2 regions of the Vibrio sp. F13 genome follow, and region 1 is predicted to be linked to the other one. Evidence: predicted binding sites of a transcription regulator. Region 1 holds the regulator's gene; the other holds the start of a gene.

What was found. The regulator CRP, encoded in region 1, controls carbon source genes, mostly activating them, when cyclic AMP is high. The targets are predictions, from matches to a motif close to TGTGANNNNNNTCACA.
Region 2: a site for CRP is predicted at 1,811-1,826, ahead of LMH68_RS13090 (ROK family protein). Genes of this name have one in related genera too.

What each region holds. Positions count from the first base shown of each region.
Region 1 is NZ_CP170175.1:2,058,615-2,068,701, forward strand. Features, by position in the region: gene astA (arginine N-succinyltransferase) at 1-122, shown strand, start outside; gene astD (succinylglutamate-semialdehyde dehydrogenase) at 162-1,619, shown strand; gene LMH68_RS09410 (DUF1338 domain-containing protein) at 1,833-2,624, shown strand; gene crp (cAMP-activated global transcriptional regulator CRP) at 2,808-3,440, opposite strand; gene LMH68_RS09420 (phosphoribulokinase) at 3,680-4,549, opposite strand; gene LMH68_RS09425 (YheU family protein) at 4,627-4,839, opposite strand; gene LMH68_RS09430 (hydrolase) at 4,935-5,927, opposite strand; gene LMH68_RS09435 (TIGR02444 family protein) at 6,135-6,605, opposite strand; gene LMH68_RS09440 (ABC transporter ATP-binding protein) at 6,602-8,524, opposite strand; gene kefG (glutathione-regulated potassium-efflux system ancillary protein KefG) at 8,699-9,283, shown strand; gene kefB (glutathione-regulated potassium-efflux system protein KefB) at 9,270-10,087, shown strand, end outside.
Region 2 is NZ_CP170175.1:2,818,784-2,828,870, forward strand. Features, by position in the region: gene pyk (pyruvate kinase) at 134-1,582, opposite strand; gene LMH68_RS13090 (ROK family protein) at 1,902-3,119, shown strand; gene LMH68_RS13095 (chemotaxis protein CheV) at 3,288-4,229, shown strand; gene LMH68_RS13100 (error-prone DNA polymerase) at 4,563-7,655, opposite strand; partial or broken gene LMH68_RS13105 (Y-family DNA polymerase) at 7,729-9,198, opposite strand; gene imuA (translesion DNA synthesis-associated protein ImuA) at 9,202-9,909, opposite strand.

The DNA.
Region 1 (10,087 bases):
TCCGCGCAGTAGCCGCGAAAGGTGCGTATGACCAAGCAAGCGACACAGTGATTTTATCATCTGAAGTAGCAAGCGCTCTTGAAGTAAAAGAAGGCGAATTCGTTCGCATGTTGGCTCAATAAGAGCGGCGATTATCTGTCGAAGATTTTAAGGATAGAAGTATGACTCAGTGGATAGCAGGACAGTGGGTGGCAGGTCAAGGTGACGCCATGACATCAGTAAGCCCATACAACAATGAAGTAGTGTGGCAGGGTGATAGCGCAACACCAGCACAGGTTGAATCTGCAGTAGCATCAGCTCGTGAAGCCTTCTTGGTTTGGAAAAAACTGAGCTTTGCAGAGCGTGAAGCGATCGTGTTGAACTTTGCTGAAAAAGTTAAAGAGAACAGCGAAGAAATCGCACAAATCATCGCTAAAGAGACGGGTAAACCGATTTGGGAAACTCGCACTGAAGCGGGCGCAATGGCGGGCAAGATTGCTATTTCCATTCGTGCTTACCATGAGCGTACCGGGGAAGCTTCACGTGAAGCGGCAGGCAACCAGATTGTACTTCGTCACCGTCCATTAGGCGTGATGGCAGTATTTGGCCCTTATAACTTCCCTGGTCACCTACCAAACGGTCATATTGTTCCTGCACTGCTATCGGGTAATACCGTGGTATTTAAGCCTTCAGAGCAGACACCTTGGACGGGTGAGTTTACGATGAAACTATGGCAAGAAGCGGGCCTTCCAGCTGGCGTAATCAACCTAGTACAAGGCGCTAAAGAGACAGGTATCGCACTAGCCGATGCTAAAGGTCTTGATGGCGTGCTGTTCACAGGTAGTGCCAATACCGGTCATATCCTGCATCGTCAATTCGCGGGCCAACCGGGCAAGATGCTGGCACTAGAAATGGGCGGCAACAACCCTATGGTGATCAGCGACCAATACGGTGATGCAGACGCAACGGTATACACTATCATCCAATCAGCTTTCATCAGTGCGGGTCAACGTTGTACATGTGCTCGTCGTTTGTACGTGCCTGTTGGCGAGAAGGGCGATCTGCTACTCGATAAACTGGTCGCAGCTACGCAAAAGATTCGTGTCGATCAGCCTTTCGCGGAACCAGCTCCTTTCATGGGCCCTCAGATCTCTGAAGCTGCCGCTAAATTTATTCTAGACGCGCAAGCTAATCTGCAATCGTTAGGTGGTGTCAGCCTAGTAGAAGCAAAAGCGGGTCAGGCGGCGTTTGTTTCTCCTGGTATTATCGACGCAACCAACATTGCTGAACTGCCGGATGAAGAGTACTTCGGTCCACTGCTACAAGTGGTTCGTTACCAATCGCTAAAGCAAGCGGTTGAGCTAGCTAACGACACTCGTTTTGGTTTGTCTGCGGGTCTTGTATCAACAGATGATTCTGAATGGGAATACTTCGTTGACCATATCCGTGCGGGTATTGTTAACCGTAACCGTCAGCTAACAGGCGCAAGTGGTGATGCACCATTTGGTGGTCCGGGTGCTTCAGGCAACCTACGCCCAAGTGCTTACTATGCGGCGGACTACTGTGCTTATCCTATGGCTTCAATGGAAGGCGGTGAAACTCAACTTCCAGCAACGTTTAGCCCGGGTATTGAGCTTTAATTTAGGCTAATGAGTCTTAGGCTCATGCGTTAAGCTTGAAATAGGGAAGTGGTGTTATCGCTTTCCTTTTCCATCACGTCCGACACCTAGATTGGGCGGTAGATAATAATAGAAAAAGTATGTCACAGGCTGATGGCTGCTGACTCTGTGTCTCAGCCTCTCCCTCTCTTATCCAAATTACTAGCTTGCTAGAACCTTTGACAAGGAGTCACCATGACGCCCGATCTACTCTTTAAATCACTTTGGGACGATTACATTCACAGGCTTTGTCCATCGGCTGAGAAAGTGCATCACTTGCTGAAAGAAGACGAAGCGCTGATTAATGATCACATTGCATTGCGTACTTTCAATGTTGCTCCTTTGGGTATTGAAACATTAGCGAAGCCTTTCCTAGAGTTAGGCTATAAGGCGTGTGGCGACTACTTGTTTGAGAGCAAGAAGTTGGTGGCTAAGCATTACGAGCACCCAAATCCAAAACAACCAAAAGTGTTCATTAGTGAGTTGAAGGTAGAAGAGTGTTCAAGTGACTTGCAACAGATCGTTGCTAAGTTGGTTGAGCAAGTGGACTCAAGTAAGCTTCAAGGTCATGAGTTCTTGTTTGGTGGTCGTCTTTGGGATTTGAGCTTCGCTGACTTCCAAGTACTAGCGAAAGAGAGCGAATACGCGTCTTGGCTCGCGGCTCATGGATATGGTGCAAACCACTTTACGGTGAGTGTGAACCAGCTAAATGAATTTGATGAAGTGCAGGCGGTGAATGACTACCTGAGCGAGTCAGGCTTCACAATCAATGCATCTGGCGGTCAGGTTAAAGGCTCTCCAGAGGTCTTATTAGAGCAATCATCAACAATGGCAGACAAAGTCCCAGTTTCATTTGTTGAAGGCAATGAGATGATTCCTGGCGGCTTCTATGAGTTCGCTAAGCGTTATGCGATGGTCAACGGTGAGCTTTACACAGGTTTTGTTGCAGCATCAGCTGACAAAATCTTTGAGAGCACCAACGGTTAACAAAAGGTACGAGCACGGACTTTGTCCTAGAGATTCGAGTACGCTTCGCTTCGAGGAAGTTTACAAATAGGATTCTGTGAGTTTTTATCGTATCTCGCATCTGCTCTCTGGGTCTTCAGAAAACAAAAAAGCCACCAAATTCGCATTTGGTGGCTTTCAAATTTTTGGCTCAGTTAATCGAGATTAACGAGTGCCGTATACCACGATAGTTTTACCGTGTGCAGAAATTAGGTTCTGCTCTTCTAGCATCTTCAAGATACGACCAACGGTCTCACGAGAACAACCAACGATCTGGCCAATCTCTTGACGAGTGATCTTGATTTGCATGCCGTCAGGGTGAGTCATTGCATCTGGCTGTTTCGCTAGGTTTAGTAGCGTTTGAGCGATACGACCTGTTACATCAAGGAACGCTAAGTCACCAACCTTTTGGCTAGTTACTTGTAGACGGTTTGCCATTTGCGCTGAAAGGCGCATTAGGATATCTGGGTTCACTTGGATAAGTTGACGGAATTTCTTGAAAGAAATTTCAGCTACTTCACAAGGAGATTTAGCACGAACCCAAGCTGTACGCTCTTGGTCTTCTTCGAACAAGCCAAGCTCACCGATGAAGTCGCCTTGGTTTAGGTAAGAAAGAATCATTTCCTTACCTTCTTCGTCTTTGATAAGAACTGCCACAGAACCTTTAACGATGTAGTACAAGGTTTCTGCCTTTTCACCAGCATGAATCAAAGTACTTTTTGAAGGGTACTTATGAATATGACAGTGTGAAAGGAACCACTCTAATGTTGGATCGGTTTGAGGTTTACCTAGAACCATAATATCTCACTTCCTCTGCAGGGTATGCTTGCCGCTTTCCGTATTTTAGCTAAGCCTGGATTGACTTGTAGGATAAGAGCACTCGTTGAGTGCTGCAAGCTATCTTGTGTTTCGTTTAAGAATAGTATCCTTTTTCAGGTACTATTTCTTGATTTTAATCGTGACCAAGCTACGATTTTTTACGCAAAATTGTGCACATGATCACGGTATGAAAAGTAATCAACCAGAATGTCGTTTTGTTAACCTATTTTTCCGGTTTCGATGAGTTGTTGCAGGATTGGCCTCACAATGAGCTCCATAGCAAAACTCATCTTGCCGCCTGGCACTACTAGCGTGTTATGACGAGACATAAACGAGCCATCAATCATAGCCAGAAGGTAGGGGAAATCGACGTTTTTGATGCCACGCAAACGTATAACTACGAAGCTTTCGTCTAAACTTGGAATCCCTTTGGCGTTGAGAGGGTTAGATGTATCTACGGTTGGAACACGCTGAAAGTTGATGTGAGTGCGCGAAAATTGTGGGGTAATGTAGTTAAGGTAATCATCCATCGAACGAACAATGGAATCCATTACGGCTTCGCGTGAGTGGCCACGATCGCGGGTGTCACGAACGAATTTTTGAATCCACTCTAGGTTTACGATAGGTACCATGCCAATCAGCAAATCGACGTGTTGAGAAACGTTAATGTCGCCATCAACCACACCGCCGTGCAGGCCTTCGTAAAACATCACATCGGAGTTTTCAGGGATCTCCTGCCATGGCGTAAAGGTGCCTGGCATTTGATTGTAAGGCACGGCTTCATCGAAGGTGTGCAGGTAGCTTCGTACTTTACCTGTGCCTTCGTTACCGTATTTACGGAAGAACTCTTCTAGCGCACCAAAATCGTTGGCTTGTGGACCAAAGTAGCTGATGTGCTTACCTTGCTCGCGCGCTTTACGGATCTCGACATCCATCTCTGGGCGAGTGAAGCGATGGAAACTATCTCCTTCAACCCAAGCTGCCTTCACGTCCATCATATTGAACATTTTACGGAAGGCTTCTGAGGTGGTGGTGGTGCCGGCTCCAGATGAACCCGTCACCGCAATAATTGGATGTTTAGCGGACATGACAACCCTTGTCTTTTGAGTAACTTACTTGTTAGCAATCGTTTACCACTATAACACGGCTCCTTTATGAGCGCAGCTTAGAAGCGTTTTGTGACTTGAATATCAACGGTTTCATGGAGCTCAGAAAACACAATTCTGACTTCTCCTGAAGCTAATTGATGTTTCACTTGATCAATCTTGTTTTGCAGTGAAACCTCTACGTCGCCGTAGTCTGTGCCTTCACGCAGCACGAACTCTTTGATGAGGTTTTCCAGTGTCTCTGGCGCAATGTCTTGCCATGGGATGATCATAAATACTTCTCTCTTTTATGTTCATAAATAGGTTTATTGATGTAGAAATGCGTGTGCTTAGTATTGTTTTACTTCTATTTACTAAGGCTCGGTCATTATGCCGAATCTTGGATACTTTCATAGTAGGCAGGCAAGGCTTCTTCTAACCAAAACCTTGGCTTGAGTGTACTGCCAGTAATAAACCCAACATGGCCGCCTTTTTGAAACAGTCGATAATCGATGTTATCGGGCAGAACAAATTTTGGGATCACATCATCGGTCATGAAAGGGTCGTCTTTGGCATGAATGATCTGAGTCGGTAGTTTGATCTTATTGAGCTTAGGCAGAGCAGAACATTGCGCATAATAATCTTGGGCATTTTTGAAGCCGTGCAGAGGCGCAGTGATTCGTTCATCAAACTCATACAGTTTGGTGATGTTCTTGATGGCTTCAGCGGTGATGCCAAGTTTTTCCTGCAGCAGGTTAACCTTTTTTAGCGCATTCGATTTTAGAGAGTTGAGCAGGTACTTCTTATAGAGCTTGGAGAAACCACGCTCAATACGACTAGAGCAACACGCTAAGTCAAAAGGAGCAGATACGATGGTCGCCGCCGACAGCAATGGGTCGTCTGCGTACTCAGCCAAATAGTTCGCCAGCATGTTTCCACCTAAAGATATGCCAACCGCAACCTTAGGGTTATTCGGAAACTGGGCGTGCAGGTGTCTTAGAAAAAAGCGCGCATCTTCGACTTCACCTGAATGGTAAGCGCGAGCCAGGCGATTGGGTTTTCCGCTGCAGCCTCTGAAGTGCATCATCACGGACAACCAACCATCTTTAGCAAACGCATTCATTAATCCATTGGCATAAGGGCTCTCAAAGCTACCTTCTAAACCGTGGAATAGAACGAATATCGGCTTGCTACTGCGATCATTTTTATTTGAGGTGTCACCGTCTGGTGATTCGCTCCAAGCAAGATCAAGAAAGTCACCATCGGGTGTTTCTAAGGTTTGCCAGTGAGGATGAAACAGCGCCTGCTTCCTAATAAACCGTGGCACTAAGGTTTGTAAGTGCGGATTAGAGAGACCAGCAGCTGCGGTAAATATTGTCATAAAAACGATCCATGCTTCTTTATACGGGTTTTGATAACGTGTTGAGTTTGTAACGAAACGCCCACGTTTTTATTTGAGCTTGGTTGATTCTCGGCATAAGCGCAAGGCTTCACTTATACGAGATACAAAAACAGACTATGGGTAACCGTTTGAATAATATCAAGGTTAAGCTTGGATCTTGATTGAATAAAAGGGAAAGAGAACGAGCTAGGGCTGTGGTGCTGGTTCAGAAAAAGCGTCGCAGAGGTTTTCAGCCCCTAATAAACGACAGTACTGAAAAGTGAGCGGTGATTGCTGGTTAGCGTACAGTTGTAGGGAGTTTATACAGTCGACCAGATCGGACTGTTGTTGCTTTTCAAGCTGTAACTCAAACTTTAGCGCTTCACGGTATAGAGAGTCGACAACGTGTGCTTTGAGATGTTTACGTAGCTCTCGATAGCTATGAAGCAGGGTTTCAGAGCGGCTTAAACACTGTTGAACTTTATGCCACTCTTCTTCAGCAAAAGACAATTGCTGCTCATCAAGCCATTTGAGAAGCAGCAGTAGATTGACGTTGCCGTGGAACTGGTTTTGCAAAGCTAAGCACGCATCCTTTACACCGCGCACACTGTAATACTGAAGGCTAAATTGCCATAGTCGTTCCAGTGTTAGTGATATTGGGGCGTGCTCTGGGCTCATAAGCTATCCATATCCTGTTCCATCTGCTCAAGCTCTTCTTGAGTGGACATCCAATCCATTTCAACTTCTTCTAGCTGTGACTTACTGCTCGCTTGGAGAGCGAGTACTTTATTCAGTTTAGCCTTATTTTCAGCTTCATACAGTGATGTGTCGGATAATTCTTGCTCAGCTTCTTCAAGAGCCTGCGTTAATTTATCCATCTGCTTTTCAAATTGAGTGAGCTTTTTACGAAGTGGTGCCGTCAGTTTACGGAACTCGGCTTCTTTACGTTTCTGCTCTTTTTTCGCTGCTGCACTGTTGGCGCCGTCTTTGGCTGGTGCCAATGCTTGTGCTTCTTTGCGCTCAACTTTCTGTTGCTCGGTTAGCCACTTGTAGTAATCGCTTAAGTCACCATCAAACGGTGCGACTTGGCGGTCGTGTACAAGGTATAAATCATCGGTAGTTGCACGCAGTAGGTAACGGTCGTGCGATACGATAACCATTGCGCCTTCAAACGTCTGCAGGGCAAAAGTCAGCGCTTGACGCATGTCGAGATCCAAGTGGTTGGTTGGTTCATCGAGTAGCAACAGGTTTGGTTTTTGCCATACCAGTAGCGCTAATACTAAACGCGCTTTTTCACCACCTGAGAAGGGTGCTACTTTATCAAGTGCTTTTTCACCTTGGAAACCGAAGCTACCTAGGTAATCACGCAATTGTTGCTCGGTGTGTTTAGGGGCAATCTGCATCATGTGCTGCAGCGGTGTTTCTTCTGGGTGCAACGTTTCTAACTGGTGCTGTGCAAAGTAACCAATCTTAACGCCTTGCGAATAACTCAGTTCACCGCCTTGCTGTTTCAGTTCGCCAGAAAGCAGTTTAATCAGTGTTGATTTACCAGCGCCATTTCGGCCAAGCAAACCAATACGACTGCCCGGTACTAGGTTCAAGCGAATCTTTTCTAGAATCAGATTGTCATCATAGCCCGCTGATACTTCATCCATCATCATGATTGGGTTTGGTAGTGCGTCTGGTTCTCTAAATTCAAAGCTGAATGGATTATCAAACTGAGCAGGCAGCACTTGTTCCATTTTCTCTAGCGCTTTAATACGGCTTTGCGCTTGGCGAGCCTTTGAAGCTTTGTAACGGAAACGGTCAATGTAGCTCTGCATGTGAGACATCTGTTTCTGCTGCTTTTGGTACATCGCTTGTTGCAGAATCAGTTTTTGCGCTCGTTGGGTTTCGAACGATGAGTAGTTACCCGTGTACTCATTGAGCTGTTGGTTTTCAACGTGCACGATGCGGTTGACGATAGGGTCTAAGAAGTCTCTATCGTGCGAGATAAGCACTAGCGTGCCAGGGTAGCTTTGTAACCAACGCTCGAGCCACATTACTGCGTCTAAATCCAAGTGGTTGGTAGGCTCATCGAGTAGCAGTAGGTCACTGCGACACAGTAGGGCTTGCGCTAGGTTCAAACGCATACGCCAACCACCTGAGAATTGAGTCAGGTTCCATGTCATTTGTTCTTGGCTAAAGCCTAGGCCATCCAGTAACTCGGCAGCACGTGCCTTTATGCTGTAACCACCAATGGTTTCAATCTTGCCGTGGATCTCTGCTACCAATGTGCCATTGTCGGCTTGTTCAGCTTTCTCTAGTTGATCTTCAAGGCCGCGGTATTCACGGTCGCCATCAATCACGTATTCAATTGCTGTTCTTTCTAATGCAGGTGTTTCTTGAGCAACCCAAGCCATTTCCCAATGGGCTGGTTTACTGAATGAACCCGCATCAATAGACAGTTCGTCCTTAATTAAGGCGAATAGCGTAGATTTACCACAGCCGTTTTTACCAACCAAACCGATCTTGTCGCCAGGGTGAAAAGTCGCAGATGCTTGGTCGAGGAGTGGCTTACCGCCGCGTAGCAATTGAATATCAGAGAAAGTAATCATAATTGAAATAGCATAGAAATTAGAGGTGAACAGACGCCTGCATAGTAGGCTGAAACCAGATAAAAGTCGATCACAATGCAATTTGCGTTATGATGCCAATAACATATTAATAACTTTTGCTTAAATTCTTGTGGCCTTGCCACCGTTTAGCCCTCAAAGGAATGTTTCAAAGGAATGAGTAATACTCCCTCGACAGACAAAGTCGTGCCAAAGGTGTTGATCATCTACGCGCACCCAGAGCCGCAAACCTCTATTGCTAATCAGATGATGGTTAAGAAGGTAGAGTCGCTCGGTCATGTCAAAGTTCATGATCTCTACGCCATCTACCCAGACTTCTTTATCGATGTGCCTTATGAGCATGAATTGCTCCTTCAATACGATGTGATCGTGTTTCAGCATCCTCTGTTTATGTATTCCTGCCCTTCATTGTTAAAAGAGTGGTTTGATCGCGTGTTAGGCAAGGGTTTTGCGTTTGGTGAGCAGAGCGCACTTAAAGGCAAACACTGGCGCAGTGTGATTACTACCGGTGGTAAAGAAGAGGCGTTTGGTGCCGCAGGCTATAATAAATATCCATTACAAGAGATCTTGCAACCATTCGAGCTTACCGCTGCTTTGTGTCAGATGAATTGGATATCCCCTTTGGTTTTACACTGGGCACGAAATGTCTCCGATATGACGCGTTACCAACACGCCGAAGCGTATCGAAATTGGTTGCGAGACCCGCTACAAGATATAGGAGCAGATGATGGCTCTGACTAATGATTTTCTACAAAGTAGCGTTATATTTTTAGCGGCTGCTGTGGTTGCGGTTCCTATCGCACAGCGCGCCGGTTTGGGTTCAGTACTTGGTTACTTATTAGCGGGCGTGGCAATTGGCCCATGGGGGCTTGGCTTAATCAGTGATGTCGAAGCGATTCTACACTTCTCCGAATTCGGGGTGGTACTGCTGCTCTTCTTGATTGGTCTCGAACTTAATCCGAAAAAACTGTGGCAGATGCGAGCGCCGATTCTAGGACTCGGTGGCGCACAAGTGCTGATCACCACTCTGATTATTACCGCCATCGCCTGTCTATTTGGATTAACTTGGCAAACCAGCCTGGTAATAGGTATGGGTTTAGCGTTGTCTTCGACAGCCATTGCTTTACGCGTTATTGAAGAGCGAGAACTTGGTGGTAAAGAAGCCGGGCAGTCAGGCTTTGCAGTACTGCTTTTCCAAGATATAGCTGTTATCCCTATGTTGGCGATGCTGCCTTTGCTCGCTGGCAATACGGGCGGCAGTTGGGCTGACATGCTGTGGATGCTAGGCGGTGTGATTGGTCTGCTGGTCGGTGGTCACTTCTTGTTGAGGCCACTGTTCCGATACGTAGTGATGAGCGGTGTCCGTGAGCTTTTCACGGTTGCAGCGTTGTTATTGGTGATTGGTATTGCTGTGATCATGCAACGGATTGGCTTGTCGATGGCATTAGGTACCTTCCTAGCGGGCGTACTTCTGGCTGAAAGTGAATATCGACACGAGCTTGAGATCGCGATTGATCCATTCAAAGGTTTACTGCTTGGTCTGTT
Region 2 (10,087 bases), 760 kb from region 1:
TGTGAGCTCGTTATGCTGTTTAAGCAGATTTTAGTGAGTCGTGTTCTGAAATGAAAAAGGGTTATTGAACTTGGTTCGATAACCCTTTTAAGTTTTTGAGATTAGGCGAATCGTTTCGCCTTAAGGTCAAATATTAGGTGACAGGCAAGATTCTCATACAGTTGGTTGACCCTGCTACATCCATAATGTCGCCTTGAGTGACGATCACTAGGTCACCAAACTTAAGGTGTCCTTTCTCTTTCAAGCAAGTGAGTGTAGATAGTGCAATGTCAAAGCTGTCTTCGGCTTCTGTCTCGAAGTAGATTGGTGTCACACCTCGGTATAAGGTACAGCGATTAAGCGTTCCTTCGTTACGAGACAGCGCGTAGATCGGCATGTCGGCACTCAGGCGAGACATCATCAGTGCGGTGCGGCCTGACTCGGTGAGAGTGACAACGCCTTTAATGCCTTCCATATGGTTTGCAGAGTAGATGGTCGCCATCGAAACGGTTTCTTCGGCAGTAACAAAGGTGCGGTCAATACGGTAATTGGATTGGTTATTAATGCCTGCCATTTTTTCCGCACCAATACAGACTTCAGCCATCGATTTTACGGTCTCGACTGGGTAGTCACCAGCTGCAGTTTCACCAGAAAGCATCACAGCATCGGTGCCATCGAGTACGGCGTTGGCAACATCCATAACTTCGGCACGGGTTGGCATTGGCGCAGAAATCATTGATTCCATCATCTGAGTTGCGGTGATGACAGTTCGGTTAAGCGCTCTGGCACGGCGTATAAGCTGTTTTTGTACTCCGACTAACTCAGGGTCGCCAATTTCCACTCCGAGGTCACCACGAGCCACCATGACCACATCTGAGGCCATTATGATGTCATCCATGTTCTCAACTGTAGCTACTGTCTCTGCTCGCTCCACTTTTGCGACGAGGTGAGCTTCTAAGCCGGCTTCTCGTGCAAGCTGACGAGCATAGTGCATGTCTTCACCATTACGAGGGAAAGACACCGCTAGGTAATCCACTTTGATTTGTGCGGCGGTGACGATGTCGCGCTTGTCTTTTTCTGTTAGCGCTTCTGCGGAAAGGCCACCCCCTTTTTTGTTGATGCCTTTGTTATTTGAGAGTGGGCCGCCAATGATGACTTCGGTATGAACGCGACAGCCTTCCACTTTGGTTACTTTGAGTTGAACACGACCATCGTCAAGCAACAGTATATCGCCGGCGGATACGTCGTTAGGCAGTTCTTTGTAATCAAGGCCAACGGCTTCTTGATTGCCTTCACCTAAACCTAGGCTGCTATCGAGAGTGAACAGGTCGCCTACGGCAAGTTGGATTTTGCCATCTTTGAATGTCGACACACGAATCTTGGGACCTTGTAAGTCTCCGAGAATGGCGATTTGAGTACCGTGTCTTTTTGCTATTGCTCTGACTTTTTCTGCGCGTTGTATATGGTCGTCGCTGGTGCCGTGAGAGAAGTTCATACGAACAATATTGGCACCGGCTTTGATGATCTCTTCAAGCACGTTACCTTTATCAGTAGAAGGGCCTAGCGTTGTGACGATTTTCGTTTTTCTTAATTCGGCTGTCATGAATACTCCTAGAGTGAGGCCAAGTAATCTTTTAAAAGACTGAATTAAGTATATGCATTAATTGATAATTTATTGGGAGCTAGGAGGATATTTCTTGATTTGCCTTTAATTATTGAATTCAGGGCTCAAATGCGATGTTTTATTCTGAAAATTAAGTCGCAAATTATCGATGTGGGTGTTAATTTTCCTCGAACTATTTGACTCGATACACAAAGATTCATGTATATACGTGATACTGGTCACGGCGATATACCAAGTGACTTCACAATTACTTCGCAAAGTAAAAAAATTACCTCGTTGATGATTTCTGGAGCGTAAAATGTACATGGCTCAACCGGGCCATATTGATCATATCAAACAGGTCAATGCTGGTCGTGTATATAAACTAATTGACCTTAAAGGTCCTATTTCTCGTATCGATCTGTCCAAGCAAAGTGAGTTGGCTCCGGCGAGTATTACTAAAATTACCCGTGAACTCATTGAAGCTCACCTTATTCACGAAACGACGGTTCAAGAAGCCACGACTCGTGGGCGTCCTGCTGTCGGTCTGCAAACCAATAACGAAGGTTGGCAATTTTTGTCGATGCGTCTTGGTCGCGGATACTTGACGATCGCGCTCCATGAATTGGGCGGCGACGTGCTTATCGATACCAAGATTGATATCCATGAACGTGATCAAGACGATGTGCTTGCGCGTCTTCTCCATGAAATCGATGAGTTCTTCCAAACCTATGCCGAGCAACTCGACAGGGTGACGAGTATCGCTATCACACTGCCAGGTCTGGTGAATTCAGAGCAAGGTATTGTGTTGCAGATGCCGCACTATAACGTTGAAAACTTAGCGTTGGGGCCGGAGATCTACAAAGAAACCGGTTTGCCAGTTTTTATTGCCAATGATACCCGAGCGTGGGCATTAGCAGAAAAGCTGTTTGGTAACTCACAAGACAACGACAACTCTGTTCTTATCTCGATTCACCACGGTTTAGGTGCCGGGATCATTCTTGATGGTCGCGTTCTGCAAGGACGTCACGGTAACATCGGTGAGTTGGGGCATATCCAGATCGACAAGGAAGGCAAGCTTTGCCACTGTGGTAATCGAGGCTGTTTAGAAACGGTGGCGAGTTCTCAGGCAATCCGTGAGCAAGTCAAAGAGCGATTGGTAAATGGTGAAGAATCAACGCTAACGGTGTTTGAAGACGTCACTATTGAACAGATCTGTGCTGCCGCTGCTAATGGGGATCCGCTGGCTGTCGAAGTGATTGAACAGTTAGGCCGTTATCTAGGTTCTGCGATTGCGATTGTGATTAACCTGTTCAACCCAGAGAAAATCTTGGTGGGTGGTGTTATCAATCAGGCGAAGAGCGTGTTATACCCGGCGATTCAAAAGTGTATCGAAGAGCAGAGTCTATCGGTTTACCATAAAGACTTAGAGCTGGTGGAATCTCGTTTTTATAAGCAGGCAACCATGCCAGGTGCTGCGCTCATCAAGCAGGCCTTATACGATGGCCAACTGTTAATGAAAGTTATTGAAGGTTAACCCCTTTTTCTCGTCTTGTAGCCTTACCTTGAACCTTTCCATGTACTTAAGCTTTGTATAACATCATTTGTTGTACTTAGTTTAAGCATTCTGTGCATTGGCGCTTTGCTTTAACCTATTGAAGTAGGCTATTGTAGCCACAGTTATTATTTGTCACTAAGGTGTTGTATGTCTGGCGTTTTAAATTCGGTTGATCAGAGAACCAAACTGGTCGGTGAAAACCGTCTGGAACTCTTGTTATTCAGCTTAAATAGTCGTCAACTATTTGCGATTAACGTATTTAAAGTGAAAGAAGTCCTCAAAGTGCCAGTACTCACTCGCTTACCGGGCTCTCATCATCATATTACGGGTGTTGCGTCTTTACGTGGTGAATCGGTGCCTGTTATCGATTTACGCAGTGCCATTGGCTTTCCGCCATCTCGTGCGGAGTCTCAAGAGAGCAACCTGATTATTACGGAATACAACCGAACCGTACAAGGTTTCTTGGTTGGGCAAGTTCGTAATATCGTGAACACGACATGGACAGAAATCCAGCCGCCGCCAAAGACAACAGGCCGTGCAAACTACCTAACCGCTATTACGCATATTCAAGAAGAAGAGCAGCACAAGATCGTCGAGATCATCGATGTTGAGAAAGTGTTGGCTGAGATCATTGATTACGATGTCTCGATCTCTGAAGGCGTTTTAGATGAACAATTAGCTCAGGAGATGATAGGACGCAATGTGCTTATCGTTGATGACTCTTCAACAGCGCGTAACCAAATTAAAGGCACCTTGTCGCAGCTGGGTTTGAACATTATTGAGTGTTGTGATGGCTTAGAAGCACTGACCTTACTTAAGGGCTGGTGTGATGAAGGCAAAGACATCAATCAAGAAATATTGTTGATGATCACCGATGCTGAAATGCCTGAAATGGACGGCTATAAACTGACACATGAAGTACGTACTGACCCAAGAATGCATGACCTATTCATCACGCTAAACACTTCATTAAGCGGAAGTTTTAATGAAGCTATGGTTGAGAAAGTAGGGTGTAACCGCTTTATTTCTAAGTTCCAGCCAGACCTCTTGGTTGAAGTGACTCAAGAGCGAATGCGTCAGATTTTATAATTAATGCTGCTGTACGGTTTGTTTTGAGTGACCTTATAGAAAACGCTTGCTAATATTCACGCAGCATATTTTTCTTAACGAAATATGCTCAACTACTAGCGTAATTTTTCACACACAATCTAAGGTAGTTCCTCTTAATGATATGGTTAACGTCTAAAGTCGTCATGACTTTGAGCTTATTACTGTATAGAGAATTTAAGAAAAGACGTACGGAAGCTGAAGTTGAGTCATAACTCAACAACTGGAATTGAAGGGAAGCGGATGCTTCCCTTTTTCGTTTTTCTTTCTCTCGTTTCTTTAGCCAATGATCGATTGAGAACAGTTGGTACTTCGCTAATGAAAATCCCGAGATTTGGTTTTCAAGCCAACAATTTCATCGGTAATATCGATAAGTTTTCCCGCGATAACATGCACGACTTCACCTTCTTTTTCTAATATCCCTTGTACTTTTAACGCCTTGGCTGTGAGATAAGCTTGCTGTTGAGCGCGTGCGGTTGCTCCCCATACCACGACATTAATATTGCCAGTGCTATCTTCCAGCGTAACAAAGGTGACACCTGCCGCGGTGCCGGGAGATTGTTTACCTGTGACTAATCCGACAACGGTGACCATAGATTTGTGTCTTTGCTGTATTAAATCTTTCATGTGTGTGAATCGACCTAATCGTCCTGCTTCTTCGAGCAAAGTGATGGGGTGCTTGTTCAATGAAATTCCGACACTGGTGAAGTCTTCGAGTAGATCTTGCATCTCATTGGGCTTGTGCAGTACATGTTCGTCATGTCCTGCCTCAGCATCGTCATAGGCTTGGCTAAACAGAGGTAAATCCGACGCCGAGTCCATGATCGCCCAGCGAGTCTGGAAGCGGTCTCCAGAAACGTTATGTAGCGCATTGGCCGATGCCAGTAGCTCGATATCTTTCTTATTCATCGATAACTGTTTCACCTGACTAGGGTGGCGATAACCGGATGGTGGACGATTGGCGAGCACGCTTTGAATTCCATGCTCGCTGAATCCTTTGATTTGTCGCAGCCCTAAGCGAATCGCTAGACCATTCTGATGAGGGGCAACCGTGTGGTCGTTTTGAGAAGCGTTCACACATACCGGAAGTATCACCACATTGTGTCGTTGTGCGTCTTGTACTAACTGTGAAGGGCTATAAAACCCCATCGGTTGGCTATTCAACAGAGAAGCGTAGAAGCACTCTGGGTAGTAGCATTTCAACCAAGCGGAGCAATACGCTAACACCGCAAACGAAGCGGAGTGGCTTTCAGGAAAACCGTACTCGCCAAAGCCGCATATCTGTTTAAAGATCTGCTCAGCAAACTCTGTCTCATAGCCGCGCTTTTGCATTCCTTCGATGAGTTTGTTTTTAAACTTAAAGACGTTGCCATTTTTCTTCCAAGCGGCCATTGCCCGTCTGAGTTGATCTGCTTCTCCGCCTGTGAACCCTGCAGCGACCATCGCGAGTTTGATCACTTGCTCTTGGAATATCGGTACACCTAAGGTGCGCGACAGTACTGATTCCACGTCTTTAGATGGATAACTGATTGGCTCAATGCCATCTCGACGCTTGAGAAACGGATGCACCATATCACCCTGAATAGGGCCTGGGCGTACGATAGCGATTTGAATCACCAAGTCGTAATAAGTCTTCGGTTTAAGCCTTGGCAGCATGCTCATTTGTGCGCGTGACTCAATTTGGAATATCCCGACTGTGTCTGCTCGCTGAATCATGCCGTAAACCTGAGGATCGTCCTTAAGGCGAGTGATCTCAGCAATGGTCAGTGATCGCCCGTGAATACGTTTGATCAGGTCGAAACATTTACGAATCGCAGAGAGCATACCCAACGCGAGCACATCAACTTTCAGCAAGCCTAAGGTTTCTAGATCATCCTTATCCCATTGGATAATGGTTCGATCGTGCATCGCTGCATTTTCGACGGGAACCAGCTCATACAAAGGCCCTGAGGATATGACAAAGCCACCGACATGTTGAGATAAGTGACGTGGGAAGCCGATAATCTCATTCACCAAGTGGATAAACTGCTGCCCCTTCAAAGAATCAGGTTGTAGCCCTAATTGAGTGAGCTGAGCCTGCCAACCTAAGCTTTTGTCCCTGCGATTGGTGTTCTTGATGAAGTAGTCGAGCTGAGTTTCTTGTAGCCCTAATGCTTTCCCCACATCTCTCACCGCACTTTTGAAGCGATAAGAGATGACTGTTGCAGCAAGTGCAGCCCGTTCTCTACCGTATTTTTTATAGATGTATTGGATGACTTCTTCACGACGTTCGTGTTCAAAATCGACATCAATATCAGGCGGCTCATCGCGCTCTTTACTGATGAAACGCTCAAACAGCACCGAGATCTGTCTTGGGTCGACAGAGGTGATTTCTAAGCAGTAACAGACCACGGAATTGGCCGCTGAACCTCGACCTTGGTAAAGAATGCCTTGGCTTTTGGCAAACATCACGATGTCATGAATGGTGAGAAAAAAGAAAGGGTAGTCAAGCTCGTCAATTAATCCCAATTCTTTATCTATGATTTGTTGGATGTCGTTAGGTACACCTTGTGGGAAGCGAGTCTGTTTTCCTTTTTCGACCAACATGCGCAGATAACTCATGGGCGTCTCACCTTGAGGAATCAGCTCACTGGGATATTCGTAGCGTAAGCTATCTAAATCAAACTCACACAGCTCAGCGATACGGTTGCTCTCTTCTAGCCACTCCGCTTTGAAGATATGAGAGAGCTTATTGATACTCCGTAAACAGCGCTCGGCATTAGCGAGTAAGTGACTGCCCACTTCGGTAATGGGCTTTTGGTACTTTATCGCAGTGAGTGAGTGCTGCAAGGGTAAGCGATTCGCATTGTGCATCAACACACCACCACAAGCTGTAATCGGCAGTTGGTGATGTTGTGACAGCTCAACGCAGTAATCTGTGTACTGCTGGTCGGTTTGCTTTAGGTGTCTTTGTAAGCCAATCCACAACCGACCTGAATGATGCTGGGAGAGCCATTGCCCCCAGTGTGCGTCTTCATTTTTCTGTTGAGGAAGCCAAAGAATAAAGCAGTGCTTAGCTGACATGATGTCCCACTCAGAGAGCTGATAATGTCCCTTGCTGCTACGACGTCTCGCGTTGGTAATAATACGGCACAGCTCGGCGTAGGCTTGTCTGTTTGGGCATATCAAGACCACTTGGCACTCTTCATTTAGCCAAAACATGCTCCCGACAATTTGCTTGAGCGACAGTTTATGTTGCTTGATCGCAGAGTGAACCTTAACGATGCCCGCGACTGAGCACTCATCAGTAACCGCGAGTGCTTTGTAACGCAAGAAATCGGCCTGTAAAACAAGCTCCTCTGCGTGTGAGGCTCCCTTAAGGAAGGAGTAATTGCTTTGGCAAAATAGCTCTGAGTATTGCTGAGACATAACGTAATCTCACTTAACCATTGCGAGTGAACATGATTGAAAAGGGACGCTGAAATTGAATCAGTAGAACAGACTAGCTAAATAAGCCGTGCAAAAACCACTGCTTATCTGGCGTTCTAAAGACCCATAACCACCGACCGTTTTCACTGTGAGCAATAAAGTAGTCACGAATGATCTTCTCTCCGTCCCACCAGCCAGACACAATACGTTCAGGGCCTTGAGACAAGGTGACGCTTTCGGTTAAGGCTTCGGGCTCTGGCAGTAAAATACTGGGCCGGAGTCGTTGTTGATCGACGCTAAGAGCTATGGTTTGTTGCTCGCTCTCTGGGGGCGTTTGCCTTTTTGCCACAGATTTACTCAGTGTTGGGAGCGAATACTGATTGGCCTTTTCTGGCCTTGGGTCGTGCTGTATTTTCGGTGTTTTAATACAGGCCTGCCCAAGCTTTGCTTGCAGTAATGAGAGCAAATCTAACGCGGCAAGTGTTCCGGTATTACCATCAAAAAGATCATGGTAGGCCATTTGGGGTTCTCCATGACGAACCAAGCTGAGGGTCAGCCCTTGAACCGGTGCTGTGAGCTTGAGTGACTCTAAGGTGAGATGAGTAAGGTTCGCCCATTTTTCTGCAAGGTAATCACCTTGTGCCGAATAAAAAGAGACCGGGTGATCGTCTTTATCTCTAAGGTGCAGAGTCAGTGTTAGCTAAAACGCGACTCTGTCACGTAGCTTCAAAAAACACTCGAGTTGATTCAGTAATTTCAGCAACGGCTTTTCGATAAATAGGATGTTTTCAATATCAAACAACAGCTCCAAATATTGCTGGAAATTCTCTGGTGGGTGATAGAAATCAATTGGGTGCTTGAACTGGCCGTTTAGGCGACCGACATAATTGACCAAGTCGATATCAAAGCGGCGTGCGACCTCTTGCAAAGGCAGCTTTAATAGATCTTCAACGATGTTGATACCGACACGGTTCAGGCGTTCAACTTGCTTGGTCGGTAGCTCACTGGAATTCAATGCTTGTTGATTGACCCAAGTTTTCATCTGCTCAATATTGTTTGTTGCTTGGTTGATCGCTTGCTTACCCAAAAGGATCGCAGAAAGCGGCGAATAACCCGTAGCGAAGCTGAACTGGATATTGAGCGTTTCTAAGTGGCTTTTGAGCTCATGCCAGTAGTTATCTAGCCCGTCGTAAAGTGACAGCATGTTAGAGGCTTTAATCAACAAACCATTAGGTGGCAATAACGCCATGTCGGAAGTGACCAAATACGCCCATTGAGCGATCTCTTTGAGCTTACTTTTCTCCAGTTCAATACTGTAAGGGTGGACGTGTAAGTTGTGACACAGCGCCGCCGCAGATCCTAAGCCCGTACCAAGTGAAATTCCCGATTGCAACGCAACTGGGTTTGCTTGCAGTACTCGGTGATCTTTTTCATCCACGATGATAATGGGTTGTTCGCGTGAGTCTTCGCTCGAACCCAATTCATTAGAGTTAAACAAGGTATCCAACTGCAGAGATGGAAAGTGCAGATAAAGCCACAACATACGTTAGCCTTGCTTCGCAATAGGAAAAGCCAGCACAGTGTTACCAGACAAAGCGCGGTCTGAATTGTCTTCATAAACGACTTTCTCTGTGAGTAACGGCCAGTAGTGTGTCATGTCTAGAATAAAGCTGCCATACGACCAGCTGCCTTTTCTCTTAGTCACTTCAACCTTTAATCCCTGCGCGTGAGAAGAGAGTTTCATGCTTAAGGAAACGGGCAGGGATAATTGATTATGGCTGGTGGCTTTAAAGTGAAACTGCAGGCACTTACCGGTTTCACTGGCTGCTTGTAGGCGCTTTGTTTGGTGTATTTCTAGATCGGCTCCCCATAGCAATACAGAGTGACAAGCGCCGCTTTTGAGGCACTGCTCAGCTGCCCACAACGCATCGAGATCGCGTTGAGGCTGGATAACGAGAATGTTTTCTAATTCAATGCCTTGGCTGTTAAAAAACTCAGCACAGATCTTCCCTGGCGGGTTAATGAATATGGCCAGTTTTTGCGAGTTTTGTTGAGATAAATAGGGCGTCAGTAGGCGAAGCTCGCCGATCCCTTGTTGTGATTCAACTTCAATAACGCCGTGCGTCGGGAAGCCGCCATCAAGCTGTTTATCCAGTTGAGGATAGCCTGTTGAAGTGGTGCTTCCTTGCGTTGTTGATTGTAACCCTTTCCAGATTAGCTGGCGGTCTTGTAAGTTTTTTATTAGTTCATGCATAATTAAATACCTGTATATTTATACAGTATATTTAACAATGGAAAAGATGCAAAGCAAAATGACGAAAATTAGGGGAATAATACCAATCACAGTAAGTAAGTGATCATAAATAGCGCAGGAAAAATGCTTGAGAACAAGGCAGAAATTTTCGATAAGTAGTTATTCTACAATCAAAATT